One region of the Azonexus caeni genome, then DNA from elsewhere that is predicted to be linked to it. Evidence: predicted binding sites of a transcription regulator. Region 1 holds the regulator's gene; each other region holds the start of a gene.
What was found. The regulator FNR, encoded in region 1, switches genes on or off when oxygen is low (the NO sensors DNR and NnrR bind a similar motif). The targets are predictions, from matches to a motif close to TTGANCTAGNTCAA.
Positions count from the first base shown of each region.

Region 2: a site for FNR is predicted at 3,853-3,866, ahead of ACLIIZ_RS11950 (acetate uptake transporter). Genes of this name have one in related genera too.
Region 3: a site for FNR is predicted at 1,291-1,304, ahead of ACLIIZ_RS16440 (OmpW/AlkL family protein). Genes of this name have one in related genera too.
Region 4: a site for FNR is predicted at 6,152-6,165, ahead of ccoN (cytochrome-c oxidase, cbb3-type subunit I). Genes of this name have one in related genera too.

Region 1 is NZ_JBKJAD010000007.1:77,401-85,195, forward strand. It holds gene ACLIIZ_RS09575 (TonB-dependent receptor family protein) at 1-938, shown strand, start outside; gene gdhA (NADP-specific glutamate dehydrogenase) at 946-2,289, opposite strand; gene rnk (nucleoside diphosphate kinase regulator) at 2,317-2,691, opposite strand; gene ACLIIZ_RS09590 (LysR family transcriptional regulator) at 2,830-3,777, shown strand; gene fnr (fumarate/nitrate reduction transcriptional regulator Fnr) at 3,780-4,523, opposite strand; gene hemN (oxygen-independent coproporphyrinogen III oxidase) at 4,609-6,012, shown strand; gene ACLIIZ_RS09605 (sulfite exporter TauE/SafE family protein) at 6,077-6,748, shown strand; gene ACLIIZ_RS09610 (heavy metal translocating P-type ATPase) at 6,750-7,795, shown strand, end outside.
Region 2 is NZ_JBKJAD010000011.1:42,699-50,493, forward strand. It holds gene lpdA (dihydrolipoyl dehydrogenase) at 1-328, shown strand, start outside; gene ACLIIZ_RS11935 (hypothetical protein) at 441-971, opposite strand; gene zapE (cell division protein ZapE) at 1,120-2,238, shown strand; gene ACLIIZ_RS11945 (hypothetical protein) at 2,249-3,049, shown strand; gene ACLIIZ_RS11950 (acetate uptake transporter) at 3,096-3,719, opposite strand; gene ACLIIZ_RS11955 (O-acetylhomoserine aminocarboxypropyltransferase/cysteine synthase family protein) at 3,996-5,267, opposite strand; gene mnmC (bifunctional tRNA (5-methylaminomethyl-2-thiouridine)(34)-methyltransferase MnmC2/FAD-dependent 5-carboxymethylaminomethyl-2-thiouridine(34) oxidoreductase MnmC1) at 5,382-7,301, opposite strand; gene ACLIIZ_RS11965 (hypothetical protein) at 7,301-7,795, opposite strand, start outside.
Region 3 is NZ_JBKJAD010000020.1:25,278-33,072, reverse strand. It holds gene ACLIIZ_RS16445 (EAL and HDOD domain-containing protein) at 1-578, shown strand, start outside; gene ACLIIZ_RS16440 (OmpW/AlkL family protein) at 620-1,231, opposite strand; gene ACLIIZ_RS16435 (hypothetical protein) at 1,472-1,789, shown strand; gene ACLIIZ_RS16430 (hypothetical protein) at 1,794-2,099, opposite strand; gene alaS (alanine--tRNA ligase) at 2,096-4,717, opposite strand; gene ACLIIZ_RS16420 (hypothetical protein) at 4,831-5,034, opposite strand; gene ACLIIZ_RS16415 (hypothetical protein) at 5,201-5,368, shown strand; gene ACLIIZ_RS16410 (glycerophosphodiester phosphodiesterase family protein) at 5,342-6,073, opposite strand; gene ACLIIZ_RS16405 (extracellular solute-binding protein) at 6,073-7,341, opposite strand; gene ACLIIZ_RS16400 (hypothetical protein) at 7,437-7,795, shown strand, end outside.
Region 4 is NZ_JBKJAD010000003.1:189,976-197,770, reverse strand. It holds gene ACLIIZ_RS06010 (NUDIX hydrolase) at 61-591, shown strand; gene ACLIIZ_RS06005 (DUF3149 domain-containing protein) at 673-813, opposite strand; gene ACLIIZ_RS06000 (FixH family protein) at 840-1,346, opposite strand; gene ccoG (cytochrome c oxidase accessory protein CcoG) at 1,360-2,772, opposite strand; gene ccoP (cytochrome-c oxidase, cbb3-type subunit III) at 2,884-3,777, opposite strand; gene ACLIIZ_RS05985 (cbb3-type cytochrome oxidase subunit 3) at 3,793-3,969, opposite strand; gene ccoO (cytochrome-c oxidase, cbb3-type subunit II) at 3,975-4,616, opposite strand; gene ccoN (cytochrome-c oxidase, cbb3-type subunit I) at 4,627-6,054, opposite strand; gene ccoS (cbb3-type cytochrome oxidase assembly protein CcoS) at 6,440-6,631, opposite strand; gene ACLIIZ_RS05965 (heavy metal translocating P-type ATPase) at 6,631-7,795, opposite strand, start outside.

The DNA.
Region 1 (7,795 bases):
CCGACCGCGTCGCGGCGAGCGGCGTCTACGTGCAGAGCCAGTGGCAGGGCGAGCGCTGGAACTTCAGCGGCGGCCTGCGCCACAGCCGCGTCGCCTTCAAGGTCAGCGACCACTACATCGTCGGCGTCAACGGCGACGACAGCGGTTCGGTCGATTACCGGAAGACGACGCCGACGCTGGCTGCGATGTACGCGCTGACCCCGGCGGTCAATCTCTACGCCAGCGTCGCCCGCGGCTTCGAGACGCCGTCACTGAACGAGCTGTTCTATTCCGGCCCGGGCGCGACCTTCAGCTTCGACCTCAAGCCGGCCACCAGCACCCACCTCGAAGCCGGCATCAAGGCCATGCTCGGCGACAACGCGCGGCTCGACGTCGCGCTGTTCGAAGTGCGCACCAAGGACGAACTGGTCGTTGCCGCTTCCTCTGGCGGCCGTACCAGCTACATCAACGCCAGCCGGACGCTGCGCCGCGGCGTCGAGGCTTCTCTCGACGCCCGCTGGGCCGGCGGCTTCTCCGGCCGGCTCGCCTATACCGGCCTGCGCGCCGAGTTCGACAAGGCCTATACCGGTAGCAGCGGCGTCGTCGATGCCGGCAACCGGCTGCCCGGCGTGCCGTCCTCGCAACTGTTCGGCGAACTGGCCTGGAAACACGCGGCGAGCGGTTTCCAGGCGGCGATCGAAGGCGTGGCGCGCAGCCGGGTCTATGTCGACGACCGGAACGCGGCGCGCTCGGCGCCCGGCTATGCGATTGCCAACCTGCGCTTCGCCGTCGAGCGCAACTACGGCGCCTTCTCGGTCGGCAGCTTCCTGCGCATCGACAACCTGTTCGACCGCGAGTACATCGGTTCGGTGGTGGTCGGCGACGGCAACGGCCGCTACTACGAACCGGCCCCCGGCCGCGCCTGGCTGGCCGGGGTGAGCCTGAAGCACCAGTTCTGAGCGCGGTTCAGACGACGCCCTGGGCGAGCATCGCGTCGGCGACCTTGACGAAGCCGGCGACGTTGGCGCCATCGACGTAGCTGATCTTGCCTTCGGCATTGCGGCCGTAGCGCAGGCAGGTGTCGTGGATGTCGACCATGATCTGGTGCAGCCGGGTGTCGACTTCCTCGCGCGGCCAGGAGAGGCGCATCGCGTTCTGGCTCATTTCCAGGCCCGAGGTGGCAACGCCGCCGGCGTTGCTCGCCTTGCCCGGGGCGTAAAGCACGTCGCTCGCTTCGAACAGCTTCACCGCTGCTGCCGTCGACGGCATGTTGGCGCCTTCGGCGACGCAGATCGCGCCGTTGGCGAGCAGGGTACGGGCGTCGTCGGCGTCGAGTTCGTTCTGCGTCGCGCAGGGCAGGGCGACGTCGACCGGCACCCGCCACGGCTTCTCGCCAGGCAGGAAACTGGCGCCGACGCGCGCAGCGTAGTCGCTGACCCGGCCGTACAGATGGTTCTTCACCTCCATCAGTTCGGCGAGTTTTTCGGCGCTGAAGCCGTCCTCGTCGACCACCGTGCCGCTCGAATCGGAGACGGTAACGACGCGGGCGCCGAGCGCCATCGCCTTCTCGACCGCATACTGGGCGACGTTGCCGGCGCCGGAAACGCTGACGCGCAGCCCGTCGAAACTGCGGCCGCGCTGCTTGAGCATTTCCTCGGCGAAATAGACGGTGCCGTAACCGGTCGCTTCCGGGCGGATCAGCGAACCGCCGAAGCTCAGGCCCTTGCCGGTGAACACGCAGTCGGCGCGGTTCGAGAGCTTCTTCATCATGCCCGCCATGAAGCCGACCTCACGGCCGCCGACGCCGATGTCGCCGGCCGGCACGTCGGTGTCGCTGCCGATGTGGCGGAACAGTTCGCTGACGAAGGCCTGGCAGAAGCGCATCACCTCACTCGGGCTGCGGCCCTTCGGGTCGAAATCGGAGCCGCCCTTGCCGCCACCCATCGGCAGCGTCGTCAACGCATTCTTGAAAGTCTGCTCGAAGGCGAGGAACTTGAGGATCGACAGGTTGACCGAGGGGTGGAAGCGGATGCCGCCCTTGTAGGGGCCGATCGCCGACGAATGCTGGATGCGGTAGCCGCGATTGACGCGCACCTCGCCGTGATCGTCCACCCAGGAGACGCGGAAGGTGAGTACCCGCTCCGGCTCGACCAGGCGGTCGAGCAGGCCGTGTTCGGCGTAGCGGGGGTGGTCCTCGATGAACGGCCAGAGGCTCTCGATGACCTCGGCGACCGCCTGGTGAAACTCGGGTTGCCCGGGGTTTCGTGCGGCAACATGTTGATTGAATTCTGCGAATGACTTGTAGCGCACGCGGCGGGCTCCCTTTGTTCTTGTTGATCAGTGTGCTGCGGTCGAGGCCGGCTGGATGACCTCGACCACGGTCAGCCGGCGGCTGCTGCCGCCGGGGAAGTCCCAGTCGATTTCATGGCCGACGCCGAGGCCGATCAGCGCGGCGCCGACCGGGGCGAAAACGGAGACCTTGCTGGCCGCCGGGTCGGCCTCGTCGGGATAGACGATCTCGACCTGGCGGCTGTTGCCGGTCTCCTGTTCGGTATAGCGGACGCGCGACCCCATCGTGACGATGTCGGCTGGTATTGATTCGTCGGGGATAACAATGGCGCGCTCAAGCTCGTCGCGCAGATCGTCGGGCGGCTGGATTGCCATCAGGCGAACGAAGTCGCTCTCCCTGATGATCAGGTTGTTCTGCTGCATTTATATGAATTTTCTGGTGATTTTTGTTGATCGGTTTTTTGTGTCGCGGGATTGCGGATGGTAAAAGGAAGTCCGGGGCTTGATAAGCCGGCGACTTTGCACAAGACTGTTTCCTTTTTAATAACAATTGGAGCGCGTGTGCACGACATCAACGACATGCTGCTGTTCGCCCAGGTGGTCAAGGCGCGCAGTTTTTCCGGGGCGGCGTCGCGCCTGGGGATTTCCAAGTCGCGCGTCAGCAAGTCGGTGGCGCGGCTCGAGGCGGCGCTCGGCGTTCGCCTGCTGCAACGCAGTACGCGCCGGCTCAGCCTGACCGAGGTCGGCGAGGCTTACTTCGAGCATTGCGACCGCATCGTCGACGAAATGGCGCAGGCCGAGAACACGATCGGCAGCCTGCACCGCGAGCCGCGCGGCAAGCTGCGCTTCAGCGCGCCGGTCGCCTTCAGCACGCTGCACGTGGCACCGGCGCTGGCCGATTTCATGCTGCAGTACCCGGAGCTGTCGGTGGACATGACGATCAGCGACCGCCTGGTCAATCTGGTGGACGAGGGCTACGACCTGGCGCTGCGCATCGCCCCGGTGCCCGGCGACAATCTGGTCGCCCGGCGGCTGGCGCCGATCCGTCGCAAGATCTGCGGCAGCCCGGCCTACCTGGCGCGCTGGGGGGTACCGGAAAAGCCGGAGGACCTGGCCGGGCACAACTGTCTCGACTACACCTACCTGACGACGCAGGGCTTCTGGCATCTGCGCGGTCCGGCCGGCGACATCTCGGTGCCGGTGGCGGGCAAGCTGCGCATCAACGACGACGAGGCGCTATCGCAGGCGGTGCTGGGCGGGCTGGGGTTGGCCTTGCTGCCGACCTTCATCGTCGGCAGCGAGCTGCAGGCCGGGCGTCTGGTCGAGGTGCTACCCGGCTACGTGCCAGTCGAGCGCTTCATTTACGCGGTGCATCTGCCGAACCGGCACCTGCCGCTGAAGGTGCGCGCCTTCATCGATTTCCTGCAGCAGCGCTTCGGCGACGAGCCGGAATGGGATCGCCCGGCATCGCCGGGCAGTGCGCGCCGCTGGCTCGGGCTGAGCCGTTAGGCTCAGCAGCGGTGGTTCATCAGCGCCTTCAGGCCGCTGACGTTGAGGATGCGGATGTGCTTCTGCTGGACCGCGATGTAGCCTTCTTCCTGGAATTTGGAGAAGGCGCGCGACACGGTTTCCAGCTTAAGGCCGAGGTAGCTGCCGATTTCCTCGCGCGTCATGCGCAGGTAGAACTCGGCGTGCGAGAAGCCGCGCGCCGTGAAGCGCTGCGACAGGTTGAGCAGGAAGGCGGCCAGCCGCTCTTCGGCGCGCATCGTGCCGAGCAGCATCATGACGCCGTGGTCGCGGACGATTTCGCGGCTCATCACCTTGTGGAAGTGATGCTGAAGGTTGTGGATCTCGCGCGACAGGCTTTCCAGGCGGTTGAACGGGATCGCGCAGATCTCGCTGTCTTCCAGCGCGATGGCGTTGCAGGTGTGGTGTTCGGTGCTGATGCCGTCGAGGCCGAGCAGTTCGCCGGCCATCTGGAAGCCGGTGACCTGGTCGCGGCCGTCCTCGAGCAGGACGTCGGTCTTGAAGAAGCCGCTGCGGATCGCGTAGATCGAGTCGAAGGACTCGCCGGCGCGGTACAGGTGATCGCCGCGCTTGATCCGGCGGCGGGTCGAAATCAGGTCGTCGAGACGCTCCAGTTCATCGAGACTGAGACCGAAGGGAAGGCAGAGTTCCCGCAGGTTGCAGTTGGAACAAGCCGTCTTGATGACGGTCAGCGAAATCTCCTGATTCAGCGGGATTGGGCTGGGCATTGGCAACCTGCGTTGGCTTGATCCATGTCAACCGGAAATGCGATCCATCCCCACATAATCGGGCCAAAACTTGGCGCCATGTTCAATGAATTTCGCAACTGAAAACCTCGTCTTCGACCCACAGATCATTCGCCGTTTCGACGTAAACGGCCCCCGCTACACCTCGTATCCCACTGCCGACCGCTTCGTCGAGGCTTTCGACGCCGAGGCTGCCGCTCTCTGGCTCAGCAAGCGCAACATCGGCGGGATCAGCCGACCGCTCTCATTATACTTCCACATCCCTTTCTGCAACACCATCTGTTATTACTGCGCCTGCAACAAGATCATCACCAAGGATCACGGGCGCAGCGCCAAGTACCTGAAATACCTGGGCAAGGAGCTGGCGCTGCAGAGCGCCGCGCTGGAAGGCAGCGAAGGCGAGCATGAGGTGATCCAGCTGCACTGGGGCGGCGGCACGCCGACTTTCCTGTCGCACGACGAAATGCGCCAGTTGATGGCGGAAACCCGACGGCACTTCAAGCTGCTCGACGGCGGCGAGTATTCGATCGAAGTCGACCCGCGCAAGGTCGATACGGCCACCGTGGCGCTGCTCGGCGAACTGGGTTTCAACCGGATGAGCGTCGGCGTCCAGGATTTCGACGAGCGCGTGCAGGTTGCGGTCAACCGCGTGCAGACCGAGGAAGAAACGGCCAATGTGATCAGCGCGGCACGCGCCAACGGTTTCAAATCGGTGTCGATCGACCTCATCTACGGTCTGCCCTTCCAGAGCGTGATGGGTTTCAACCGGACGCTGGAACGCGTCCTGGCGATGGACCCGGACCGCCTGTCGATCTACAACTACGCGCACCTGCCGGGGCTGTTCAAGCCGCAGCGGCGGATTGCCGACGCCGACCTGCCGAATGCCGACACCAAGCTGCAGATCCTGGCGCTGGCGATCAAGAAGCTGACCGATGCCGGTTACGTCTTCATCGGCATGGACCATTTCGCCAAGCCCGACGACGAGCTGGCGGTGGCGCAGCGCCAGGGGCGCCTGCACCGCAACTTCCAGGGTTATTCGACCTACGCCGACTGCGACATGCTGTCCTTCGGCATCTCGTCGATCAGCAAGGTCGGTCCGACCTACTACCAGAACGTCAAGACGCTCGACGAGTACTACGACCGGCTCGACGCGCCGATGCTGCCGGTGGTGCGCGGCATCGAGCTGACCGCCGACGACATCCTGCGGCGTTCGATCATCCAGGCGCTGATGTGCCATTTCGAGCTGTCGATCGAAAGCATCGAGAGTTCGCACCTGATCGACTTCCACAAGTATTTCGCGGCCGAGATCGAGGATCTGCGCGAGATGGAACGCGGCGGTCTGCTCAAGATCGAACGCGACTGGATCACCGTGCTGCCGCCGGGGCGCATGCTGGTCCGTGTCATCGCCATGGCCTTCGACCGCTACCTGCGCGCCGACCGGCAGCGGACGCGTTACTCCAAGGTGATCTGAGCGGCGTGTCAGGAAGGCCCGGGGCGGGTTACACTGCGGGCTTTCCTGTCGCAAGCCTTGCCCCATGCCTGATTCCGGCTTCCTGGCGCTGTTTCTCGTTGGTCTGCTCGGTGGTGCGCACTGCGTCGGCATGTGCGGCGGCATCGTCGGCGCACTGGCGATGGGTAGTCCGGCCCGCTGGTCGATGCATCTTGCCTACAACGGCGGTCGCATCCTCTCCTATGCCATTGCCGGGGCAATTGCCGGGGCGCTCGGTGCCGCCGGACTGGGACTCGAAGGACAGGTGCCGGCGCGGCTGATCCTCTTCCTCTTCGCCAACCTGATGCTGGTCGCGCTCGGCCTCTACCTGATCGGCGTCACCCGGGCGCTGGCCTTCACCGAACGGCTCGGCCAGTCGCTGTGGCGGCGGCTGCAGCCGCTGACCCGGCGTTTCCTGCCGGCGACGCGGGTTGGCCAGGCGTTTCCGCTCGGTATGCTGTGGGGTTGGTTGCCCTGCGGCCTGGTCTATAGCGCGTTGGCCAGTGCCTTGGCGGCCGGTTCGGCGCAGCGCGGCGCGCTGCTGATGCTGGCCTTCGGTGCCGGCACCCTGCCCAATCTGCTGCTCGCCGGCATCTTGCTGGCGCGGCTCAATGAATTCGTGCGGCGGCCGATGGTGCGCTGGACTTCCGGGCTGCTGGTGCTCGGTTTCGGCGTCTATGGCCTGCTGAGTTTGCCCTATCTGCTGGAAGCGAGCTGAGATGGAAAAGCAATCCGCCGAGCAGGTCGTCGAATTCGCGATTGGCGGCATGACCTGCGCCGCCTGTTCGACGCGCCTGGAAAAGGTGCTCAACCGGCAACCCGGGATGCAGGCCAACGTCAATCTCGCCGCCGAGCGTGCGCGCGTGCGCCTGAGCGGGGTCGGTGCCGAGGCGGTGATCGCCGCGGTGGCCAAGGCCGGCTTCAGTGCTGCCGTGGTCGATGCCGGGACGCGCGAGCGGGAAAAGGCCGAGAAACTGCGCACTTACCAGCGTGAGAGTCGGCGCTTCTGGATCGCTGTCGCGCTCAGTCTGCCGCTGGTCGGCCAGATGCTGTTCATGTTCGGCGAGCACGGCATGCACAACGAACTGCCGCGCTGGCTGCAGTTCGCGCTGGCGACGCCGGTGCAGTTCTGGATCGGCTGGCGTTTCTACGATGGCGCCTGGAAGGCGCTGCGCGGCGGCGGGGCCAACATGGACGTGCTGGTCGCGCTCGGCACCAGCATGGCCTGGGGTTTCTCGACCGTCGTGACTTTCCTCGGCCTGAGCGAGCAGCATGTTTATTTCGAGGGCGGGGCGGCGGTGATCACCCTGGTCCTGCTCGGCAAGCTGCTCGAGGCGCGGGCCAAGGCGCGCACCTCGGAGGCGATCGAGTCGCTGATCCGCCTGCGCCCGAAGACGGCGCGTGTCGAACGCGACGGCCAGTGGATCGAACTGCCGGTCGACGCGCTGATGCCGGGCGATGTCTTCCTGGTCCGCCCGGGCGAGAGCGTACCGGTCGACGGCGAGGTGATCGACGGCGAGTCGAGCGTCGATGAAGCGATGCTGACCGGCGAGAGCATGCCGGTCGGCAAGCGCAGCGGCGACAAGGTTTTCGCGGCCACCGCCAACGGTAGCGGCAGTCTGCGTTGCCGCGCCACCGGCGTCGGCGAGCAGACGCTGCTCGCCGGCATCATCCGCCTGGTCGGCGAGGCGCAGGGCTCGAAGGCGCCGGTACAGCGCCTGGCCGACCGAATTTCCGGGATCTTCGTGCCGGTGGTGTGCAGCAT
Region 2 (7,795 bases), on a different contig from region 1:
CTGGGTCGGCAAGACCGAACAGCAGCTCAAGGCCGAAGGCATCGCCTACAAGCCGGGCAAGGTGCCCTTCCTGGCCAGCGGCCGGGCGCTCGGCCACGGCGACGCCAGCGGCTTCGTCAAGGTCCTGGCCGACGCCAAGACCGACCGCATCCTCGGCGTGCACATCATCGGCAACAACGCTTCCGAACTGATCGCCGAAGCCGTCGTCACGATGGAATTCGCCGGCGCCTCCGAAGACCTCGGCCGCATCTGCCACGCCCACCCGACGCTGTCGGAAATCGTGCACGAAGCCGCCCTGGCCTGCGACAAGCGGTCGCTGCACTTCTAAGCAGTTTCGCTTCGTCTGCCAAAGGCGGGATGTGCGAATAGCACATTCCGCCTTCTTTCATTGTTCCGGCAGCGACAGTGAATGATCGGTTGCAGTTTTCGCGGGTCTACCGTCAGGCGATGGCCGGGGACGACAGCCAGCGACGCGATCGCTGCAGGAGCAGGCCTGTCAGCAGGAGGCAGGCGGCATAGCCGGCAAGCAAGCCCCAGAACGGTGCGACGCCGTAAGCCAGCGGTTTGGCGACGCCAAGGAAACTGCCGTAAATCAGCGAACCGAGCGAGATGGCGAACATCGCAATGCGTCGCTGGTCCAGGCCGCTGCGGCTGTAGTGGCGGAGCAGCCAGGAATTCAGGCTCCACAGCGTGATCAGGATCACTTTCGTCCACAGCTTGGGATTGTCGAAATAGGGCATGCCCTTGAGCGCGACACCGAGGGCGATGATCAGCAGGCCGGAAAGCCACAGATGGAGCTCGCCGTTCAGGATCAACGGCCGGATCAATCGCCTTTCCGTCGCCATCCCCCGCAGACGGCACAGTGCCAGGAAGACTCCGGTGAGCGACGCGAACAGGGCGGCCAGGTGATAGAAAACCGCCAGGGTGACGAGGAGTTCCATGATCGATCCGCCGGGAACATGCGAAACCATGATTCAATCCGATTGCCATGACGCGCTGATGACAGGGGGGGGCAGAGTTCGCCGTCGGTTAGCCGGTCATTCCGGTAAAGCGCATTGCGCTGTAGAACCTCGTCAATATTTGCGAAAATAGCGGACCCGAGAACAACGACAACCGACGATGCCCCACAAGAAACTGAAAGTCTCCGCCACCGGCATGCTTGACGCCTACGATGCGCTGCTCGCCGAGCGCGGTTATGTCGCCGATGCGGCGCAGCGGAGGGCGGCGCAGGCCCTGCAGTCGCTCTATGGCAACCTGCTGTCGTTCAAGGTGGACCGGGGCAGCACGATCAAGCGCCTGCTGAAGCCGCCGAAGCCGCCGCGCGGCGTTTATTTCTGGGGCGGTGTCGGGCGCGGCAAGAGTTTCCTGATGGACTGCTTTTACGCTTCGGTGCCGTACCGGCGCAAGAAGCGGCTGCATTTCCACTCCTTCATGCAGCAGATCCATCGCGATCTCGACAAGTACAAGGGCGAGCCGGATCCGATGCTGAAGCTGGCCGCGGCGATCGCCCAGGACGTCCGGCTGCTCTGTTTTGACGAGTTCCACGTCTCCGACATCGCCGACGCGATGATCCTCGGCCGCCTGCTCGAGGGCTTGTTCAGCCATGGCGTGATCCTGGTCATGACCTCGAATTACCCGCCGGACATGCTTTACCCCAACGGCCTGCACCGGGAGAGCTTCCTGCCGGCGATCGCCCTGCTCAAGAAACACCTCGACGTGTTCGAGGTCGATGCCGGTGTCGACTACCGACTGCGCGCGCTGGAGCAGGTCGAGATTTACCACCATCCGGCCGATGACGCGGCCGAGCGCAAGATGCTCGACTATTTCCGCATGGTCGCCGGCGAGGAGGGCGAGGAGGGCGGGCAGATCGAAATCCTCGACCGCCAGATCGCCACCCTGCGCCGCGGCAACGGCGTCATCTGGTTCGATTTCCGCACCCTGTGCGGCGGCCCGCGCTCGCAGAACGATTACCTGGAAATCTCGCGCGGCTACCATACCGTGCTGCTGTCGCACATCCCGAAGATGACCGTGCACCAGGCTTCGGAAGCCCGCCGCTTCACCTGGCTGGTAGACGTTTTCTACGACAACAAGGTCAAGCTGATCGCCACCGCCGACTGCGCCGCCGATGACTTGTACACCGAGGGCACGCAGGCCAGCGAGTTCAAGCGTACAGTGAGCCGGCTGACCGAAATGAATTCCCGTGCCTATCTCGCCGAACCGCATATCGTCGCCCCCTGAGGAGAGCGCCATGAGACCCGCCCTGAAGTTCCTGCTCGCCGTTTTCGTTGCCTTGTGGGCCGGCGTGGCCGCGGCGCAACTGGAGGTCATCGAGCTGAAGAGCAAGACGGTCGACGAAGTCCTGCCGGTGCTGCTGCCGCTGGTCGAACCCGGAGGCACGCTGAGTGGCCAGAACAATCAGCTCTTCCTGCGCACTTCGCCGCGCAACCGCGAGGGCATCAAACGGGCGCTGGCGGCGATCGACAAGCCGGCGCGCCGGCTGATCATCCACGTCGCTCACGACCGCCAGCGGATGAACGCCCAGCGCGAGGCGGAAGCCATCGGCCAGGTGGTGCTCGGCAGCAACAGCCGGGTCGAGGTCGAAGGCCGGGTCTGGGACACACAGCGCCAGCGCGAGGAAAAGGCTGCGCAACGGGTGCAGACGGTCGAGGGCGGGCGCGCCTTCATCCAGGTTGGCCGTTCGCTGCCGGTGCCGATGCGCATGGTGGCGGTTGGCCCCGGTGCTGCGGTGGTCAACGAAGGTGTCGTCTATCGCGATATCGGCAGTGGTTTCTACGCGACGCCGCGCCTGGCCGGCGATCGCGTGACACTGGACATCTCGCAGCAGGCCGAACAACTCGATGCGCGCCGTCCCGGCAGCATCGCCACGCAGCGCCTGAGCACCACGGTCAGCGGCCGCCTCGGCGAATGGATCGAACTCGGCGGCAGCGGCCAGCAAGCCGGCAGCCAGCGCGATGGTTCGTTCAGCGTCGGCACCGGGCAGATGCGCGAGCAACGGGCGATCTGGTTGCGGGTCGAGGAAGTCGAATGAAAAACGGGCCGCATCTGCGGCCCGTTCGGTTTCGCGGTCAGCCCGTTCAGGCGGCGGCCTTGGCCGGCAGCGGGGTGACGACCGGCGCCGCGCCCTTGCTGATCAGTCCCAGCGGCTTGCCGAGCGGCAGCAGGGTGCGGCCGAAGAAGTTGTTCAGGAAGACGGCACCGGCAGCGTAGAAGCCAAGCAGCGAAATGCCCAGTTCCGACCAGGCGGCAAGCGCCCCGAACAGTTCCTTGTTCACGCCGAGGATGGACAGCGCCAGCGACGGCAGCAGCACGTTGATCAGCACCAGGATGACGGCGAAAACCTTGTTGGCTTCGAAGGCGGCGACCATGATGAAGAGCGAGAAGATGAAATAGCCGATGCAGGCGAAAGCGAGTTGCTTCGGGTCGGCATTGGCGCCAACCTCGCCCAGCCAGCCGAGGCTGATTGCCCAGTGCATGGCGACGGCGATCCAGAACAGGCCGTAGGCGCCGAGGACGATGGCGCCGAAATAGTTGTTCTTCTTGAAGTCGACCATCGACGCCCAGATCTGAGCCAGCGAGCCGAGGAACAGCGCCCATGGAATCAGGTAGGCGACGCCGGTCGTCCAGCCCATCTTGGCCGACGCGGCGACGAAGGTGACCATCGACAAACCGAAAACACCCAGCGCCGTGGGGTCGGACATGACGATTTTGGTTTCAGTGACTTGCTGTTGCATACGCGCTCCCTCGAATTGATTTGTGATTTTTTTGCTGCACTGCGTCAAACGATCGTTTGGACGATCCGGGCGATTTTCGACGGGGGCATGCGAGCGCCATCTGATTTAGGTCAACAAAACAAAATAAATATTTAAAATCATTGTGTTATGAATAATTCAATGCATTATGGTTGAGTGGATTTGGCGCCGCTTGGGCGCAAAAAAAGCCCGGCGTTGCCGGGCTTGCTCGGGGGTGCCGGTGACTCAGGCGGCGTTGAGCGCCTGATCCAGATCGGCGATCAGGTCATCGACGTGCTCGATGCCGACCGACAGGCGGATCATGTCTTCCGACACGCCGGCCTTGGCCAGTTCTTCCGGCGACAGCTGGCGGTGCGTGGTCGATGCCGGGTGGCAGGCGAGCGTCTTGCAGTCGCCGATGTTGACCAGGCGGGTGACCAGTTGCAGGGCATCCTGGAACTTGCCGCCGCCTTCGCGGCCACCCTTGACGCCGAAGTTGAGGATGCCGGAAGCGCGGCCGCCCATGTACTTCTGGACCAGCGCGTGGTCCTTGTGGTCGGGCAGGCCGGCGTAGTTGACCCAGCTGACCTTCGGATGCGTCTTGAGGAATTCGGCAATCTTCAGCGAATTGTCGCAGATGCGGTCCATGCGCAGCGCCAGCGTCTCGATACCCTGCAGGATCAGGAAGGCGTTGAACGGGCTGATCGCGGCGCCCATGTTGCGCAGCGGCACGACGCGGGCGCGGCCGATATAGGCGGCGGCGCCGAGCGCTTCGGTGTAGACGACGCCGTGGTAGGACACGTCCGGCTCGTTGAGGCGCTTGAACTTCGCCTTGTGCTCGGCCCACGGGAACTTGCCGCTATCGACGATGATGCCGCCGATCGAATTGCCATGGCCGCCCAGGTACTTGGTCAGCGCATGGACGACGATGTCGGCGCCGTGCTCGAACGGGCGGCACAGGTAGGGGGAGGGCACGGTGTTGTCGACGATGACCGGCACGCCGTGCTTGTGGGCGACTTCGGCGAGCTTCTCGAAATCGGTGACGTTGCCGAGCGGGTTGCCGACCGATTCGCAGAAAACGGCCTTGGTCTTCGCGTCGATCAGCTTCTCGAAGGCGTCCGGGTCGCGGTAGTCGGCGAAGCGCACTTCGATGCCGTACTGCGGCAGGGTGTGCGCGAACAGGTTGTAGGTGCCGCCGTACAGCGTGGACGAGGTGACGATGTTGTCGCCGGCTTCGGCAATCGTCTGGATTGACGCGGTGATCGCCGCCATGCCGGAGGCCATGGCCAGCGCGGCAACACCGCCTTCCATCGCAGCGACGCGCTTTTCCAGCACGTCCTGGGTCGGATTCATGATCCGCGTGTAGATGTTGCCGGCGACCTTGAGGTCGAACAGGTCGGCGCCGTGCTGGGTGCTGTCGAAGGCGTAGGAGGTGGTCTGGTAGATCGGCACGGCGACTGCCTTGGTCGTCGGGTCCGGGCTGTAGCCGCCATGAACGGCGAGGGTTTCGATCTTCATCCGCGTGTCTCTCTTTTGTGTTTGGAAAAAATGTGAAGTTTACAGGAGCCCGGCTAGCTTAACCGGGCGTGATGCGGGCTGCCAATAACATCGGCAGCTAAGCTTATGCCGGTTTCACGTGCGGTCGTCGAAGCCGTCGTCTTCCTGCATCCGGCCGGCCGGTTTGAGCAGGAAGCGGCCGGGATCGACGGCGTCCACCAGGTCGTTCTCCAGCGGTAGCGGCTCGCCTTCCAGGCGCGACAGCAGCAGGTCGGCCATCAGCGCCGACCAGACGATGCCGCGCGCGCCGAAACCCTGCACGCACCACAGGCCAGGGTGTCGAGGCAGGGCCGGCAGGCGGGGCTGGCCCTTGAGCGCGGCGAGGTCGGGCAGCGGGCCGACGATGGGCAGGCGGTCGGGCGACATCGGCCGCACGCCGCAGCGGCCGTCGAGCGTCGCCGGGTCGATGGCGGTGGCGAAGCCGGGCAGACTGCGTTGCAGGCGGGCCAGGTTTTCGGCGTGGTCGGCCGGGCGCAAGGTCAGGTCGGCTTCGCTCGGCTGCAGCGTGGCGCCGGTCAGGCAGATGCCGTCGATGGCCGGCATCAGGTAGCCATGGCGGCAGACGACGTGCGGCAGCGGGGTGATGCTGGCGGCCGGCAGGTGGCTGACCTGGCCGCGCGCGCCTTTCTGCGGCTGGCCGGCGAACTGCGCGAAATGCGTGGCGCCGGCACCGGCGGCCAGGATCACCACCGGCGCGCGGGCAATCTCGCTGCCGTCGGCGGCGAGCAGGCGCCAGCCGTCGTCCGTTCTTTCCAGGCGGTCGACGGCGACGCCGTAGCGCGTGGCGATGCGTTGCGGAAAAGCCGCCAGCGCGGCGCGGCAGACCGAGGCCGGATTGACCCAGCCGCCCTGCGGGAACCACCAGCCGCCGGTTTCCACCGATCGGCCGAGGCGTTCGGCAACGGCGTCGGCGGCGGCGAACTGGAGCAGTTCGGGCGGCAATTGCAGGCGCTCGACGACGCGGCGCTGGGTCGCTTCATGCGCCGCGTCGCGGCCGAGATGCAGCACGCCGCACGGCGACCAGCGGGCGTCCGGCAGCGTCTGCAGGAGGGCGCGGGTGGCCAGGTAGCCGGCGCGAGTCAGGCGCGACAGGCGGTTCTCGTCAGCGCTGGGCAGCGGCCGCAGCACCCCGGCGATGTTGTTGGAGGCGCCGGTGGCCGGCGTCGCCGCGCTTTCGATCACCTCGACCTGCCAGCCGGCGCCGGCCAGTGCGCTGGCCGTGGCGCAGCCGGCGATGCCGGCACCGATGACGATGGCGCGCCGTTCGGCTGGCGGGCGGTGGCGGTCGGGCCGGCGCGAGCGGAAACGGCCGTGCAGCATCTGTCGCTTGCCGGCGAAGCCGGGGCGTTTTTCCAGGTCGAACTCGGCGGCTTCCAGCGCCGCCCGGACGTGGCCGGCAACCGACCAGGTGGCCAGCGTGGCGCCCGGCGCCGCAAGGCGCGACAGCGCGCGGCACAGTTCCGGCGTCCACAGTTCGGGGTTCTTCGCCGGCGAGAAACCATCGAGAAAAAACGCGTCGACCGAGGCGTCGAGCTGGCGCAACTGCGTCGTCGCGTCGCCGAAGAACAAGGTCAGGATGACCTGCCGGTCGTCGAGGAAAAGGCGATGCACGCCCGGCGTCAGCAGCGGCCAGCGGGCCTGCAGTTGCGCCGCCAGTTCGGCGAACTCCGGCCAGGCGCGCTGGGCGACGGCGAGGTCGGCGGCGGAGAAGGGATGTTTCTCGAAGGAAACGAAGTGCAGCCGCCGGCAGCGCTGCGGGTCGGCGCGCCAGGCCTGCCAGGTGGCGAGGAAGTTCAGCCCGAGGCCGAAGCCGGTTTCGAGAATGACGCAGCGGTCGCGTCCCTGCCAGCGCTGCGGCAGTTCGTTGCCGCCGAGAAAGACGTGGCGCGCCTGCGCCGGGCCGCCGTGGGCGGAGTGATAGACATCGCCGTAGGCGCTCGACCAGGGGGTACCGTCGTCGGCGAATTCGAGCCGGGCGGGGCGCAGCGCTTCCACTAGTGGAGGAGGCCGGGCTTCTTGTCGCCAGCCGGCATGGCCGGCGTTTCCCCGGGTACCGCCGGCGCGTAGTCGAGGGCGAGATCCCAGGCGGCTTGATCGGCCGCCGCACGCAGCATGGCGCACAGCGCCTGCATCAGTTCGGCGTTGAGATTCAAGTTGAAGGCACGTTCGCGAGCTTCGCGGAAAGTCAGGCGAGCCAGGCCTTCACCCGCCTCGGCCAGCGTCGCCTCGCTGGCCAGCAGCGGCGTCGAACCGAGCGGATAGAGCGGGTTGTCGTCCTTGAACGGCTGCTCGAAACTCGCCTGCGCCGCCTTCGCCGGCGCCTCGGACGCTTGCCGCGGCCGGGCGGCCAGGTGGCCGGCGAGCATTGCCGTCAGGTGCGGCCACAACTCGCGCAGATAGCGCCGGGTGATCCAGACCCGGTATTCCTCGTTCGCCTGCGTCGCTACGCGCAGGATCAGGCGATCCTGGACGGCGTCGCGGGCAACCTG
Region 3 (7,795 bases), on a different contig from region 1:
CCGACACCGGCAAGATCGAGGCAGCGCTCAAATCCGAACCCGGCCTCACCGTCAACCTGCTGCGCATGAGCAACTCGGTCGCCGGCGGCATGACCGGGCACGTCAGCTCGCTCAACCAGGCGATCACCCTGCTCGGCCGACGCCAGTTGCAGCGCTGGCTGCAACTGCTGCTCTTCGCCTCGGGCAAACCCAACACCGACAACAACGCCCTGCTGCTGATGGCGGCCACCCGCGGCCGCCTGATGGAATTGCTCGCCGAAGAGATCCGGCCGGGCGATGCCAGTTTTGCCGATCAGGCCTTCATGGTCGGCATCATGTCGCTGATGCCTGCCCTGATCGGCCTGCCGATCCGCGACATCGTCACCCCGCTACCGATCGCCGACGACGTCAAAACCGCGCTCTGCGATGACCAAGGCATCCTGGCCAAACTCCTGGGCATCACGGAATGCAGCGAAAGCGGCGACCTGACAGGGCTCGCCGAACAACTCGCGCAGCAGCCCGAACTCGGCGCCAAGGCCCTGAACCGCGCGCAGACCGCTGCGCTGGCATGGGCCGGCACATTGGCATCGGAAAAATGAAAAAGGGGCCGAAGCCCCTTTTGCCAACCGGCTACTGACGCTCAGAAACGGTAACCGATGCCGATACCAGCGGTGATCGGGTTGAGATCGAGGTTGCCGAGTTTGGTATTGCCAACCTTGACGTCGGTATCCATCTGGATGTACTTGACGTCCATGTTCACCGACCAGTTCTTGTCCAGCGCGTAATCGAAGCCAACCTGGGCTGCCACACCGAAGCTGGAACGCTCGACATCTGCCCCCGGAATGACGAAATTGCCGCGGTCGTAGAACACCGTGTAATTCACGCCAAGGCCGACATAGGGCTTGAAGGCGCCGAGATTGGTGAAGTGATACTGCAGCATCAGGGAAGGCGGCAGCGCCTTGATCGTGCCGATCTTGGTCGATCCGGCATCAACCTTGACCTTCTGCGGATAGGTCAGGACCAGTTCGGCAGCGATGTTCGGGGTGAAGAAGTAGCTGAGGTCGACTTCCGGAATCCAGCGGTTCTGCGCCGCGATATCCAGGGTCTTGACCGCGTTGCTCTGGTCGTTTTCGAAGTTGATATGAACCGCACGGGCCCGCACCATGAAGCTCCCCTGATCGGCGGCCTGGGCCGGCAGCGAAGCCGCCAGTGCGGCGGCAAGCAGGGCGGACGAAAGAACTGGCTTGAACATGAACACTCCCTTTGTCGTTGTAGAAAACGACGATGCTAGACCTCTGCACATTCCGGATATTGACCCAAATCAAAATGCAATAAACAATTTATGCGGTTTTTTCTGATAGAAAAAACATTATCACATCCTAATATTCCGAATTCATGCAACGCGCTGTTACAAAACGGCGCGCTCGAAGCACAACGCAACCAGCCACTTGAGGGACAATAGCCACTTTTCAGGACGAGCCAGACCCCAGCCATGCCCAGAGCGTCACCCCCCTTTTCATCTGACATCCGGTTTGCGCGTGCCCCGCAAGGCATCGCTGGCAAACTGCTGACCGCGCTGTTCAGCGTTGGCCTGCTGGTGCTCGGCGTGATGTTCTCGCTGGTGGCGCTGGCAGTGGCGGCGGTGATCGGCCTGCTCTTCGCCGGCTGGTTCTGGTGGAAGACGCGCGCCCTGCGCAAGGCGCTGCGCGAAGCGACGCCGGCGGCAGCGACCGCGAGCCGCGCCGCCGACGGGGACATCATCGACGGCGAATGCGTCCGCGAAACCCCGTCCCGCGAACTGCTGCGCTGAGCGCTCAGCGCAGCTTCGGATTCAGCGAACCGCGGTTGTAATCCTTGTCGCCCGGCATCACGTAGCGGCCGATGCCGCCGAACACGATGCCCTGCGATTCGACCGGACGGGTCTTGTTTTCCGGGTAGTCGGCGGCCACTTTCTGCGCTGCCGCGGCCTTCGCCTGGTCCACATACTCCCAGCGACCGTTCGGAAACAGCCGGACCGGCTGACCGTCGGCGGTCACCGCGTCGAGCGGCGTCCGGTCGAGTTCGGCCGCCAGCGCTGGCCCGCAGGCCAGCGCGGCGATCAGCAGCAGCGCGCGCGTCACAGCTTGCCTTCGACCCAGGCGGCGACCGAGGCCAGCGCCGCCGGCAGATTTTCCGGCTGGGTGCCGCCGGCCTGCGCCATGTCCGGCCGACCGCCACCCTTGCCGCCGACCTGCTGGGCGACCAGGTTGACCAGCTCGCCGGCCTTGACCTTGCCGGTCAGGTCGGCGGTGACGCCGGCGATCAGCGTCACCTTGCCGTCGGCCACCGACGCCAGCACGATGGCCGCCGATTTCAGCTTGTCCTTCAACTTGTCCATCGTCTCGCGCAGCGTCGCCACGTCGGCGCCGTCGAGTGTGGTCGCCAGCAGCCTGGCGCCCTTGACCTCGACCGCCTGCGCCAGCAGGTCGTCGCCCTGCGAAGCGGCCAGTTTGGATTTCAGACGGGCGACTTCCTTTTCCAGCGCGCGGACATGGTCGAGGATGCCGGCAACGCGTTCGCCGATGTCGTCCGGCTGCGTCTTCAACAGCGCCGAAATGCCGGCGACGCGGCTTTCCTGGGTCTGCACATAGGCCAGCGCGTTGTTGCCGGTGATCGCTTCGACACGGCGCACGCCGGCAGCGACGCCGGCTTCCGAGACGATCTTGAACAGACCGATGTCGCCGCTGCGGGCAACGTGGGTACCGCCGCACAGTTCCTTGGAGGAGCCGATGGCGACGACACGCACTTCATCACCGTACTTCTCGCCGAAGAGCATCATCGCGCCCGACTTCTGGGCGTCGTCGATGCCCATCACGCGGCTGTCGGTGGCGGCGTTGGCGAGAATCTCGGCGTTGACGATTTCCTCGACCTCGCGGATTTCCTCGGCGCTCAGCGGCGAATTGTGCGCGAAGTCGAAACGGGTCTTGTCCGGATCGACCTGCGAGCCCTTCTGCTGGACATGGGCGCCGAGCACTTCGCGCAGCGCCTTGTGCATCAGGTGGGTGACCGAGTGGTTGCGGGCGGTGGCGGCGCGGGCGACGGCATCGACGCGGGCGCCGACTTCCTGGCCGAGCGCCAGCTTGCCGGTCTTCAGGATGCCGTGGTGGCCGAACACGGCTGCCTGGATCTTCAACGTATCCTCGACCGCGAAGATGCCGCCGACGCCCTTGAGTTCGCCGCGGTCGCCGCACTGGCCGCCGGATTCGGCGTAGAACGGGGTGTGGTCGAGAACGACGACGCCGAGGTCGCCTTCGTGCAGTTCAGCGACCGCCGCTCCGTCCTTGTACAGCGCCAGCACCTTGCCCTTGGCTTCGAGCGACTCGTAGCCGTGGAAGGTCGTTTCGGCGCCGGCGTATTCCAGATTGACCGCCATCTTGAACTTGCCGGCGGCGCGCGCCTGTTCCTTCTGGCGGGCCATTGCGGCATCGAAGGCGGCGCCGTCGACGGTGACGTTGCGCTCGCGGCAGATGTCGGCGGTCAGATCGAGCGGGAAGCCGTAGGTGTCGTGCAGCTTGAACGCGGTTTCGCCGTTGAACACCGTAACACCCTTGTCGGCCATCGCAGCGAGTTCGCCTTCGAGGATTTCCATGCCGTTCTCGATCGTCGCGAAGAAGCGGTCTTCTTCCTGCTTCAGCGTGGCGACGACCTTGGCCTGGTTTTCCTTGAGTTCCGGATAGGCCTCGCCCATCTCGCCGACCAGGTCGGGCACCATCTTGTGGAAGAAGGCGGCGCGGGCGCCGAGCTTGTAGCCGTGGCGGATGGCGCGGCGGATGATGCGGCGCAGGACGTAGCCGCGACCTTCATTGCCCGGGATGACGCCGTCGGCGATCAGGAAGGAGCAGGCGCGGATGTGGTCGGCGAGCACCTTCAGCGACGGCGAATTCATGTCGGCGTCGCTGGTTTCGCGAGCGGCAGCGGCGATCAGCGCCTGGAACAGGTCGATCTCGTAGTTGGCATGCACGCCCTGCAGCACGGCGGAGATGCGTTCCAGACCCATGCCAGTGTCCACCGACGGCTTGGGCAGCGGGTGCATCACGCCGGCTTCGTCGCGGTTGAACTGCATGAAGACGTTGTTCCAGATCTCGATGAAGCGGTCGCCGTCTTCTTCCGGCGATCCCGGAGGGCCGCCCCAGTGCTTTTCGCCGTGGTCGTAGAAGATCTCGGTGCACGGGCCGCAGGGGCCGGTATCGCCCATCATCCAGAAGTTGTCGGAAGCGTAGCGGGCGCCCTTGTTGTCGCCGATGCGCACGATCTTCTCGGCCGGCACGCCGACTTCCTTGTGCCAGATGTCGTAGGCCTCGTCGTCCTCGGCATAGACCGTGACCATCAGCTTGTCTTTCGGCAGGCCATAGACCTCGGTCAGCAGTTCCCAGGCGTACTTGATCGCGTCGCGCTTGAAGTAGTCGCCGAAGCTGAAGTTGCCGAGCATCTCGAAGAAGGTGTGGTGACGCGCGGTGTAGCCGACGTTCTCGAGGTCGTTGTGCTTGCCGCCGGCGCGCACGCATTTCTGCGAGGTGGTCGCGCGCGTGTAGGGCCGCTTGTCGAAGCCGAGGAAAACATCCTTGAACTGGTTCATGCCGGCGTTGGTGAACAGCAGCGTCGGGTCGTCGTGCGGGACGAGCGACGAGGAGGCGACGATCTGGTGCCCCTTGGCGGCGAAGAAGTCGAGGAATTTCTGGCGGATTTCGGCGCTTTTCATGAAGGTTCTGCCCGGCGGGCTCGCTAAATACGGAATCCGTGATTTTAAAAGAAAAACCCGCCGGACGGCGGGTTTGTCCGCCCAATACGACGGGCGACACCGGCAGATGCGCATTACATGCCGTAGCGGGCGTAACGCTCATGCTGCCAGCGCTTGTCCTGCCAGCGGGCATGCTGGCGATCGTTCTTCTGGCGCTGGATGCGCGCACTTTCCCGGGCCTGCGCCTGGTGCAGCATTGCCCGCTCGTGCCGGGTGACGACGCCGTCGGCCTTGGCCCGCGCTTCCATGCGGGCGATCCGGTGCTGCCCGCGCTGCAATTGCAGCGTCTCGTGCCGGGTCAGACTGCCCCGGGCGACGCCCTGCTCGATGCGCTGCTACTGGCGGAACTGCTCGTGATCGACGCGCGGCGAGCCTTGACCGGCCAGGGCAAGACCGCTGACCGCCAGGGACAGGGTGACGACGAGAAGGGAACGGATGGCTTTCATGATGATTCTCCTTGCTGGGGTTTCGACGCTTCCCATTGAAGTGCCGAACGAGCAGGAAATCACGCCGGCAATGCAAGGCTTTGTAAGCAAAGGTCGCTGCCGACCGGTGGCGAAACAGCTTGTTGCAACCCGCGGCGCCTTAGCCGATGGCGGAGCGATCGGCTAGCGCCTGCGGCAGAAAGCGATCGAGCGGGTCGACGAACACCCCGGCAACGCCGATCCCGAACAGGTAATCGGCCAGCGCCGGTGTCTGCAGCGTGTAGGCGCGCACCGCCAGGCCGAGCCCGGCGCATTCGCGGACCAGTGCCGGCGTCACCAGCGCCAGGTCGAGGTGCAGCGCGACGACGCCCAGGCGCCGCGCTTCTGCCCGCCAGTCGTCGGGCAGCGCGGCAAGCAACCAGGCGCGCGGCAGATCGGGAATTTCCGCTTGCAGCACCTGCAGCGCAGTGCGGGAAAACGAGGAAAACAGCAGCGGCGATGCCAGCCAGTCTGCCCTGACCTCGGCCGCTACGCGCTGCGCGGTCTGGCGCTCGAATCCGCTCGCCGGTTTGACCTCGACATTGGCGAGCAGACCGAATTCGCCGCACAGGCGGACAGCCTGGGCAAAACGGGGCGGCGGTTCGCCACCGGCGTCAAGGGCGAACAGCGCCGCGTCGTCGGTCGTCGCGACGGCGCCGCTGCCGTTGGTCGTGCGCTCCAGCGTTTCGTCGTGGATCAGCACGGGCGTGCCGGAGCCCGACAACATGACGTCGAACTCGACCGCCCGGTAGCCGAGTCGCGCCGCCAGCCGGATGCCGGCCAGCGTGTTTTCCGGCGCCAGCGTGCCGCCGCCGCGATGCGCAAAGTATCGCGGCGGCGGCGGCGCAAGCATCAGAAGGGTTGCAGCTTCTTCAGCGCCGGCTGCGCCTTGAGCAAGGAATTGCCGCGCATCACCGCGGTATCGAGCGCCGCCTTGGCCGGCTTGCGGTCGGCCCAGACGGCGGCGAGCTCCTCATCGGTGATCAGGCGGGTGTCGTCGACGCGGCTGACCTGCGCCACCGGCCCGCTCCCCGGCCCGCGTAGCGAGGCGTAGGCGGCTTCCAGCGCCTGCCGGCCATCCTGCAGCAGGCGGCTGAGCGAGGCCAGACGGGCGGCTTCGGTGAGCGGCAGACCGCCGTGGTTACGCACCAGTTCGACCTGGATTTCCGGCGACAGCAGGTAATTGACGAACTTCGCCGCCTGCTTGTACTCGGCCGCCGACTTGCCGGCACCGACCCACAGCGACGAGCCGCCGACCAGCGTCGGCCGGCGGCCGCCATAGACGTCGTCGTGGTAAGGCATCGGCGCGACCCCCAGTTCAACGCCACGGGCGTCCTGGAAGTCCGCGTATTCCCGGGAATCGGTGGTGATGATCGCGCATTCGCCTTCCTTGAAACGCGCACTCGCCTCGTCGGCATTGCCGTACTGGCGGAAATAGTGCGCCTTGCTCCAGGTGGCCATCATCGCCACGTGCTTGACCTGCGGCAGGCCATTGAATTTCAGACCGGTCTTGGCGTCGATCGCCGGCACGCCGGAGACCGCGCTGACATTGTCGATATGCACCCAGGTCGGCCAGGACGAAGCATAAGGACAGTCGTAGCCCACCGCCTGCAGCTTGTCGAGATAGCCCTGCATTTCGAACCAGGTCTTCGGCGGCTGCTCGGGGTCGAGCCCGGCTTTGCGGAAAGCCAGCTTGTTGTAGAACATCACCGGCGTCGAATAAAGCACCGGCAAGGCGACCAGGCGCCCCCTGCCGTCGGTGACGCTCGGCTTGAGGACTTCCGACAACTGCACCGACAAGGCCACGCCCGCCTTGCTCATCATCGAGTAAAGCGGCACGAAGGCTTTCGGCTGGCTGAAGACATCTTCCGTCTGATAGCGGCCGAGCAGGTTCAGGGTTGCCGGCTTGTCGCCCTTGTGCAAGCGGACCAGCTTGATCTGCCCACCGGTTTCCTTGTGGAAACGCTCGATCACGGCCGCCAGCTTGGCTTCGTTGGCGGCATCCAGATTGTGCGCCAGGGTTGGCACGGGAGCCGGCGCTGGCGCCGGCTTGGCGGCAGCGACCGAAAAGGGAAGCACCGCAGCGGCGGCGACCAGTAATACACGAAAAACTTGCGACATCTGCCCCATCCAGCAAATAAAACGAAGCGAATTATAGCCCCCGGAAGGGCCGCCGATTTTTCACAGTTCGTGACAGTTGTGCGAGAATCCGGCGCATGAATCTGCGCACCTTGTTCCTCGCCCTCTCCGTCATCGCGCTGCCCGGCTGCGACCAGGTCGCCAGCAAGCTCGGCCTCGAGGACCCGGCCGCCAAGGCGGCCAAGAACGAGGCGGAAGGCAAGGCCGTGGGCAGCGCCTGCCGCCAATCCGGAAGAGCCATCGAGGATTGCTACTCGATCTATAGCTGGTTGCCGAAGGCCAGTATTTACGAGGGCTGGCGTGAGATGGACGAATACATGCGGGAGAACAAGCTGGAGACCATCACCCCGCAATTGCCGCCGCCGGAACCGCCGGGCAGCAAGAAGAAACGCCCCGCCCCCGCCGCAGCGGAAGCGGAAGCGGCGACTGTCAAAGA
Region 4 (7,795 bases), on a different contig from region 1:
CACAGGGTCAGCAATTTTCACAGTGATAGACTCGTGGGATCGAGTCAGCTCCTTCACACCATGTCCTTCTGCATCGCATGCGGCACTCAAGCCATCCGCCGGATACCCGACGGCGACAACCTCCCTCGCCTGGTCTGCCCCGCGTGCGGTCACATCCATTACGAGAATCCCCGTCTGATCGTCGGCTGCATTGCCGAATGGGAGAACCGAATCCTGCTTTGCAAACGGGCAATTGAACCGCGCCTCGGCTACTGGACGCTGCCTGCCGGCTTCATGGAGAACGGTGAAAGCACTTGCGAAGCAGCAATCCGCGAAACCTGGGAAGAAGCCGGCGCCAGGGTAACGATCGACGCCGCGTTCGCGATGGTCAATATCGCCCACATCAATCAGGTTCATCTGTTTTATCGCGGCAAGATGTCCGATGGCGCATTTTCTGCCGGCGAAGAAAGTCTTGAGGTAAGACTATTCGAAGCGTCGGAAATCCCCTGGAATGAAATCTCCTTCCGCAGCGTCCGCAGTTGCCTCGAAACCTACCTAAGAGAACGCAATCACGGCAACTACGGCTTTCACGAATTCTCGCTCACGCCCTGACTCCCGCAAGCGACCACCAACGCAAGAAAAATCCCCGCGGCCGAATCGGCGACGGGGATTTTCCGGATGGCACCGAGGCGCTTACTTGCCTTTGGCGTTCAACTCTTCGTTCATCTTGCTCGAGTAGACCTTGCCCATGTAGGCACCGATCACGACGACGCCCACGATGACGACCAGACTCATCAAGCCGATATCACTCGTAAACAACAGATTCCAAGCCATAAATCACCTCCCAATCACAAAAACAATCAATCCGCCTTTGCATTCAAGCGTAGCGGCTCGTCAAGACTGGCATGCCACTCCCCATGAAGACGCCATTGCCCCGCAGGATCTTCAAGTGTGACATACCAGCGTCCGGCCACTTCACTGGCCAGCACTCCTCCAAAGAAACCCGCCCCTTCGGATTTCATTTCGATCAGTTGATCCTTTACGTTCAGTGTCGGGTGCGCCAGACGCAGAGTCAGGACCTCGGGCATGGCAAGCCCCTCCCGGGTTGTCACCAGCAGGCGCAAATTCTGTCCGGAGCGCATCAGGTCGGCGTGCAAGCCCAGCTTGCTTGCCTCGTGGTCACGCTGCAAGCGCTGGTTAACCGCCAAGCCCTGCTTGTAATAGTCGTCGGTCACCAGACCATCGTTGCTGACCACCGCCAACCAGATGGTGACGATCGCGGCAATGATCACAAGGCCGGGGCCAAGCATCAACAACCACGGCCAAGGCTCCTTGTACCAAGGTTTGCCATCATTTTTCAGTGTCATGCTTGCGCTCATGTCAGGGCATCAGGAAAGAGGCTTTTTCACGCACGGCAATCTTGTCGTCGCTTTCGGCCTTGATGTTGAAATAGATCGTGTTCGCCCCCTTCTGACCGGACTCCGGCGGGACGCGTACGACCACGGTGGATTCGTGGTTCTTGGCGCTTTCAACCTCAACCACCAGCTCATCTTCGGCAAGTTTCACGCCGGCAAGGCCGTCAACCGTAACTCGGTAGCGCTGCGAAGCCTCAGTGGTATTCATGAACTTCAGGTTGTAAACATTCTCGATCGAGCCATCGTCCGCTTCCCGGGAAAGAACCGAGCGGTCACGGATGACGTCGACCATCAGCGGCACCCGGTTGGCGAGTGACCACGCCGCCGCCAAACAGATCAGCAGCAGGATGGCCGAGTAAAGGATGATGCGGGGGCGCAAAATATGCCCCATCACCTCGGATGCCCCAAAATGCTTGGCCAGCGCGTTCTCGGTTGTATAGCGGATCAGCCCACGGGGCTTGCCGATCTTGTCCATCACGGGATCGCAGGCGTCAATACAGGCACCGCAGCCGATGCACTCGTATTGAATTCCCTTGCGGATGTCGATCCCGGTCGGACAAACGACGACACACAGATTGCAATCGACACAGTCCCCCAGCTTCTCGTTGTCGCCCCCTTTCTTTCTCGCCCCGCGGGGCTCGCCACGCTCGGGATCGTAAGTGATCACCAGCGTATCGGGGTCGAACATCACGCCCTGGAAACGAGCGTACGGGCACATGTACTTGCACACCTGCTCCCGCAGGAAACCCGCCTGCATGTAACAGAAGCCGGCGTAGAAAAGCGTCCAGAACAACTCCCAACCGGAGAGATCAAAGGGGAAGGCCGCCAGCAACTCGCGCATCGGCGTGAAATAAGCCACCAGAGTAAACCCGGTCCACAGGGAGAGCACCAGCCACAACGCATGCTTCAAGACCTTGCGCCCCAACTTGTTGGGCGTCATCGGTCCCTGATCGAGCTTCATCCGCGATGAACGGTCGCCTTCGATGCGGTTTTCGATCCACATGAAGATTTCGGTATATACCGTCTGCGGACATGCATAGCCACAGAACAAGCGCCCGGCGATTGCGGTGAACAGGAACAGGGCGTAGGCAGAAACGATTAGCAGCACCGCCAGATAGAAGACATCCTGCGGCCACAACACCAATCCAAACAGGTAGAACTTGCGCTCCACTAGATGGAACAGGATCGCCTGGCGATCGTTCCACATCAACCACGGCGTCCCGTAGAAGAGGATTTGCGTCAGCCAGACAAAAACCCAGCGCCATGTTGCCCACCACCCCTTCACTTCCCGGATGTAAATTTTCCGGTGTTTCTCGTAAAAGGATGCCTTCGCCAAATTCGCCCCGTTTTCGGGCTTGTTCTCTTCTTTGGAGTTCATTGAAGCCTCTTTATCAGAATGATGCTGCTCCGCACAACACCATTTTGATAAGTATGCCTTGAGCCAGACGAAAAAGGGGAGGCCATCCGGCCTCCCCCTGACAGTCGCCGATTACTTGGCGCTGAGGCTGGTCACGTAAGCAGCCAGCAGATGGACCTTGGCGTCGCCGAGGAAGTCCTTCCAGGCCGGCATCTTGTTGGTACGACCATTGGTGATGGTTTCGATGATGGTCGCTTCGGAAGAGCCATACAACCAGATCTTGTCGGTCAGGTTCGGCGCACCCAAGGCCTGCATGCCGTGAGCGTCAACACCGTGGCAACCGACACAGCCCGCTTCGTTGAAAGCAGTCTGGCCCTTGCCGGCGCGGACCGCGTCATGCGGCAAGCCGGACAGCGAACGAACGTAGTTGGCGAGATCCTTGATGGTTTCACCACCCAACTGGGCGTGCGGAGGCATCACCCCCATACGGCCAGCAGAGATGGTCTCAACAATCTGTGTGGACTCACCACCCCATTGCCAATCGCTGTCAGTCAGGTTGGGGAAGCCCTTCGCACCGCGTGCATCAGCACCATGGCATTGCATGCAGTAGGTAAGGTAGAGGCGCTTGCCCATTTCCATGGCTTGCTTGTCGCCAGCAACCGCCTTGACGTCCATCGCCAGATACTTGTCGTAAAGCGGCTTGACAGCGGCGTCCATCTTGGCCACTTCAACCGTATGCTGGCCAGCAGAAGTCCAGCCGAGCATGCCCTTGAAATTGCCAAGCCCAGGATACAGAGCCAGGTAAACCAGCGCGAAGATCACGGTGATGACGAAGAGCCAACTCCACCACTTCGGCATCGGGTTGTTGTACTCCTCCAGGGTTTCATCCCAGACGTGGCCGGTAGGCACACCCGGGGTAAAGGTTGCTTTACTTTGCAGGAGCAGGAAGACCCAGCATCCCACAACACTGACCAGCACGATCACAATGACGTACAGGTTCCAAAATTGGCTAACGAAATCGCTCATTTGCTTTCCTTTATTTCAGCGCCGGTGCGACGCGTTTTCCGCCGCACCGTCATCATCATCCTCTGCGAACGGCAGCTTGGCAGCCTCGTCGAACCCCTTTCGACTGCCCTTTCCGTAAGCCCACCCAACGATCGCCAGAAAGCAGAGCAAGCCGGCAACCGTAATGATGGAACGCAGATCGTTGATGTCCATGGCCATTACTTCATCGAGCTCAGTGCCGTACCCATACCCTGCAGGTAAGCAATCAGAACGTCCATTTCGGTCATGTCACCAATCGCGGCCTTGGCACCCTTGATATCGGCATCGGAATAGGTCGGCAGGTTACGCATGTTCGCGAACATCTGCATGACCTGCATCTTCTTCTCGATATCGGCACCAACCGTGGTCTTGGCCTTGGTATTGGCCAGGAAAGCGAAGGCGGGCATGTTGGATTCCGGCACGACGTCACGCGGATTCATCAGGTGGGCGCGTTGCCATTCATCCGAATAACGACCGCCGACACGATGCAGGTCCGGACCGGTACGCTTGGAACCCCACTGGAACGGATGGTCATAAACATACTCACCCGCCACCGAGTAGTGGCCATAGCGTTCAGTTTCGGCGCGGAAGGGACGAATCATCTGCGAATGGCAAAGATAGCAACCTTCCCGGATATAAACATCGCGACCGGCAAGACGAACAGCGTCATAAGGCTTGGTGCCTTCCACCGGCGTCGTCGTGGACTTCTGGAAGAAGAGCGGAACGATTTCCAGCAGACCACCGACGCTGACCACCAAAAGGGTCAGAACGATCAGCAGGGCAACGCTCTTTTCAATTTGTTCGTGTTTCAACATTGTTATCTCTCCCAAATCAGGCGTGATGACCAGCCGGAGCGATCACCGGCACATCCTGAATCTTGCCACCGGCCATGGTCTTGAACATGTTGTAAGCCATGATCAGCATGCCCAACAGGAACAGAACGCCCCCCAGCCAACGGATCGCCCAGAACGGGTAAGAACCCTTGACCGACTCGACGAAGCTGTAAGCCAGCGTGCCGTCGGCGTTGACCGCACGCCACATCAGGCCCTGCATCACACCGGCGATCCACATCGAGGCGATATAGAGAACGGTACCAATGGTGGCAATCCAGAAGTGAGCCGTAACCAGCGACGTGCTGTACATCTCCTTCTTGCCAAACAGGCGCGGCAGCAGGTAATACATCGCACCGATCGAAACCATGGCCACCCAGCCGAGCGCACCTGAGTGAACGTGACCAACGGTCCAGTCGGTGTAGTGGGAGAGCGCATTGACGGTCTTGATCGACATCATCGGGCCTTCGAAGGTAGACATACCGTAGAAGGAGAGCGAGGTAATCAGGAACTTCAGGATCGGATCATCGCGCAGCTTATGCCAGGCACCCGACAGCGTCATGATGCCGTTGATCATGCCACCCCACGACGGCGCCAGCAGGATCAGCGAGAACAGCATACCGACGGACTGGGTCCAATCAGGCAGCGCGGTGTAGTGCAGGTGGTGCGGACCCGCCCACATGTAGGTGAAGATCAGCGCCCAGAAGTGCACCACCGACAGACGGTAGGAATACACCGGACGACCAGCCTGCTTCGGCACGAAGTAGTACATCATGCCGAGGAAGCCGGCGGTCAGGAAGAAGCCGACCGCGTTGTGGCCGTACCACCACTGGACCATCGCATCTTGAACCCCTGCATACATGGAGTAGGACTTGGTCAGTGTGACCGGCATTTCCATGCTGTTGAAAATATGCAGCAGCGCGATGGCGATGATGAAGGCGCCGTAGAACCAGTTAGCCACGTAAATATGCGAGGCCTTGCGAACGGCGATCGTTCCAAAGAACACCAGCGCGTAAGCAACCCAGACCAAGGTGATCAGGATGTCGATCGGCCACTCAAGCTCGGCATATTCCTTGCCGGTGGTAATACCCAGCGGGAAGGAAAGCGCAGCCAAGACGATGATCAGTTGCCAGCCCCAGAAGGTGAAGGGAACCAAGGGGCCACCCCAGAGGCGGGCATGGCTGGTACGCTGAACGCACCAATAAGACGTTGCAAAAAGCGCAGAACCACCAAACGCAAAGATCACCGCGTTGGTATGCAACGGACGCAGGCGCCCGAAGTGCAACCACGGGCCGATATTCAACTCCGGCCAGACAAGTTGTGCTGCAATAATGACACCGACCAGCATGCCGACGATGCCCCAGATGACGGTCATGAAGGCGAATTGCCGTACGACCTTATCATTGTATGTGGTTTGTGTTCCAGACATGAACCCACCTCTCGTTAATAAAAAACGGAATGCCCACCTTCCCTGAACCCAAGGGGGCACTTGAAAGCGGATGGTATTCTAGTTGCGGAGGGGCGTTTTGACCTAGATCAATCTAGCGATCATCTACCGCCGAAGCGGGCAAGACCCTGCCGGCACAAAGCAATCTGCCGCCAAGACAGGCACAAAACAGCAAATTTGCGACACGCAAAAAGCCTGCTTGCGCAATAAAAAATTCATCAATATCGCCATCGGGGCAAGGAATTTTTTTCCAAAAAAAAGGGTGCGTCGCAACGCACCCCAACCCCAACAGAGAATCAACGCAAGACCATACGCCTTGCATGGACACCATCTTGCCCGCTTCATCACCCTGTCACATTGATACAGGTCAAATCTTTTCTTTTTTTTCCTCCTGTTCCGCAAGTTTCCCCTTGGGTGCTTCATCGTCTTCCATAAGAACCTTGAAACCGGGCCCTTCCAGATCGTCAAACTGGCCACTTCTGACCGACCACCAGAATGCACCGGCAATTCCGAAGACCAGGACTACCGAAACCGGAACCAGCAAATAGACGCTTTCCATCACTCACACTCCTTACGCTGAATGCGCAACGAATTCAGGACCACCAGCAGCGAACTCAGCGACATGCCGATTCCAGCCAGCCACGGCGTCACATAGCCAGCGATCGCCGCTGGCAAGGCGACAATATTGTAGAAAAACGACCACCAAAGATTCTGCCGAATAACGAGCAAGCTGAAACCGGCGCGCTTAAAACCCCGATTCAGGTGCGCAAGATTTTCCGAGAGCAAGATCAGGTCCGATTGTGTCCGGGCCAACTGCGCACCGCCCCCCATCGCGATCGAAACCTGCGCCTGAGCCAAAACCGGCGCATCGTTAACCCCATCCCCCACCATCGCAACGACTGCACCATTCGCCTGCAAAGAGCTGACGCACTGGTGCTTGCCCGCGGGCGTAGCCCCGGCCCTGACATCCTTGATCCCCAACGTCTCGGCAACGCGATTGGCAACGGATGGCGCATCACCGGTCAACAGAGTGACTTGGCGGCCGGCCTTACGCAAATCGTCGATCAATCGTCGGGCTTCGGGACGCACCTCGTCGCCAATGAGAAACAAAGCCAGACAACGCTCCGCGTCCGCCAGCAGGATGGCGGTATCACCACTATCCAGCCATGCCGCAGCCCCGTCGGGCAATGCTAAACCACCGAGCGCCAACGCGTAATCGGGACGGCCGATACGAAAACGGCATCCATCGACAACCGCTTCAACCCCTTGTCCCGGCTCGCTGATCGAATCACTCGCCTGGTATTTTGCTGACGGCACCGCATGCCGCAAGGCCAACGCCAGTGGATGTTCCGAGGCCTGCTCCAAGGCAGCCGCCAGTTCAAGACAATCTTCCCGCCCCAAGCCGGCGAATGGCACAACATCGAGAAGGTGCATTTTCCCGGTTGTCAGCGTACCCGTCTTGTCAAATACGAAATGCGTCGCCCGGGCCAGGGTTTCAATCGCATGCCCACGTGTCACCAGTAGACCGTCCCGGGCCAGCGCCCCGGAGGCAACGGTGAGCGCAATCGGCGTCGCCAGGGAAAGGGCGCACGGGCAGGTCACCACCAGCACGGAAACAGTAATCCACAAAGCCTGCGTCGGATCGACCAGATACCAGCCGACGGCCGTCAGCACGGCAACCACGAGAAGTGTCCCGACAAAATAGCTGGCAATCCGATCGGCA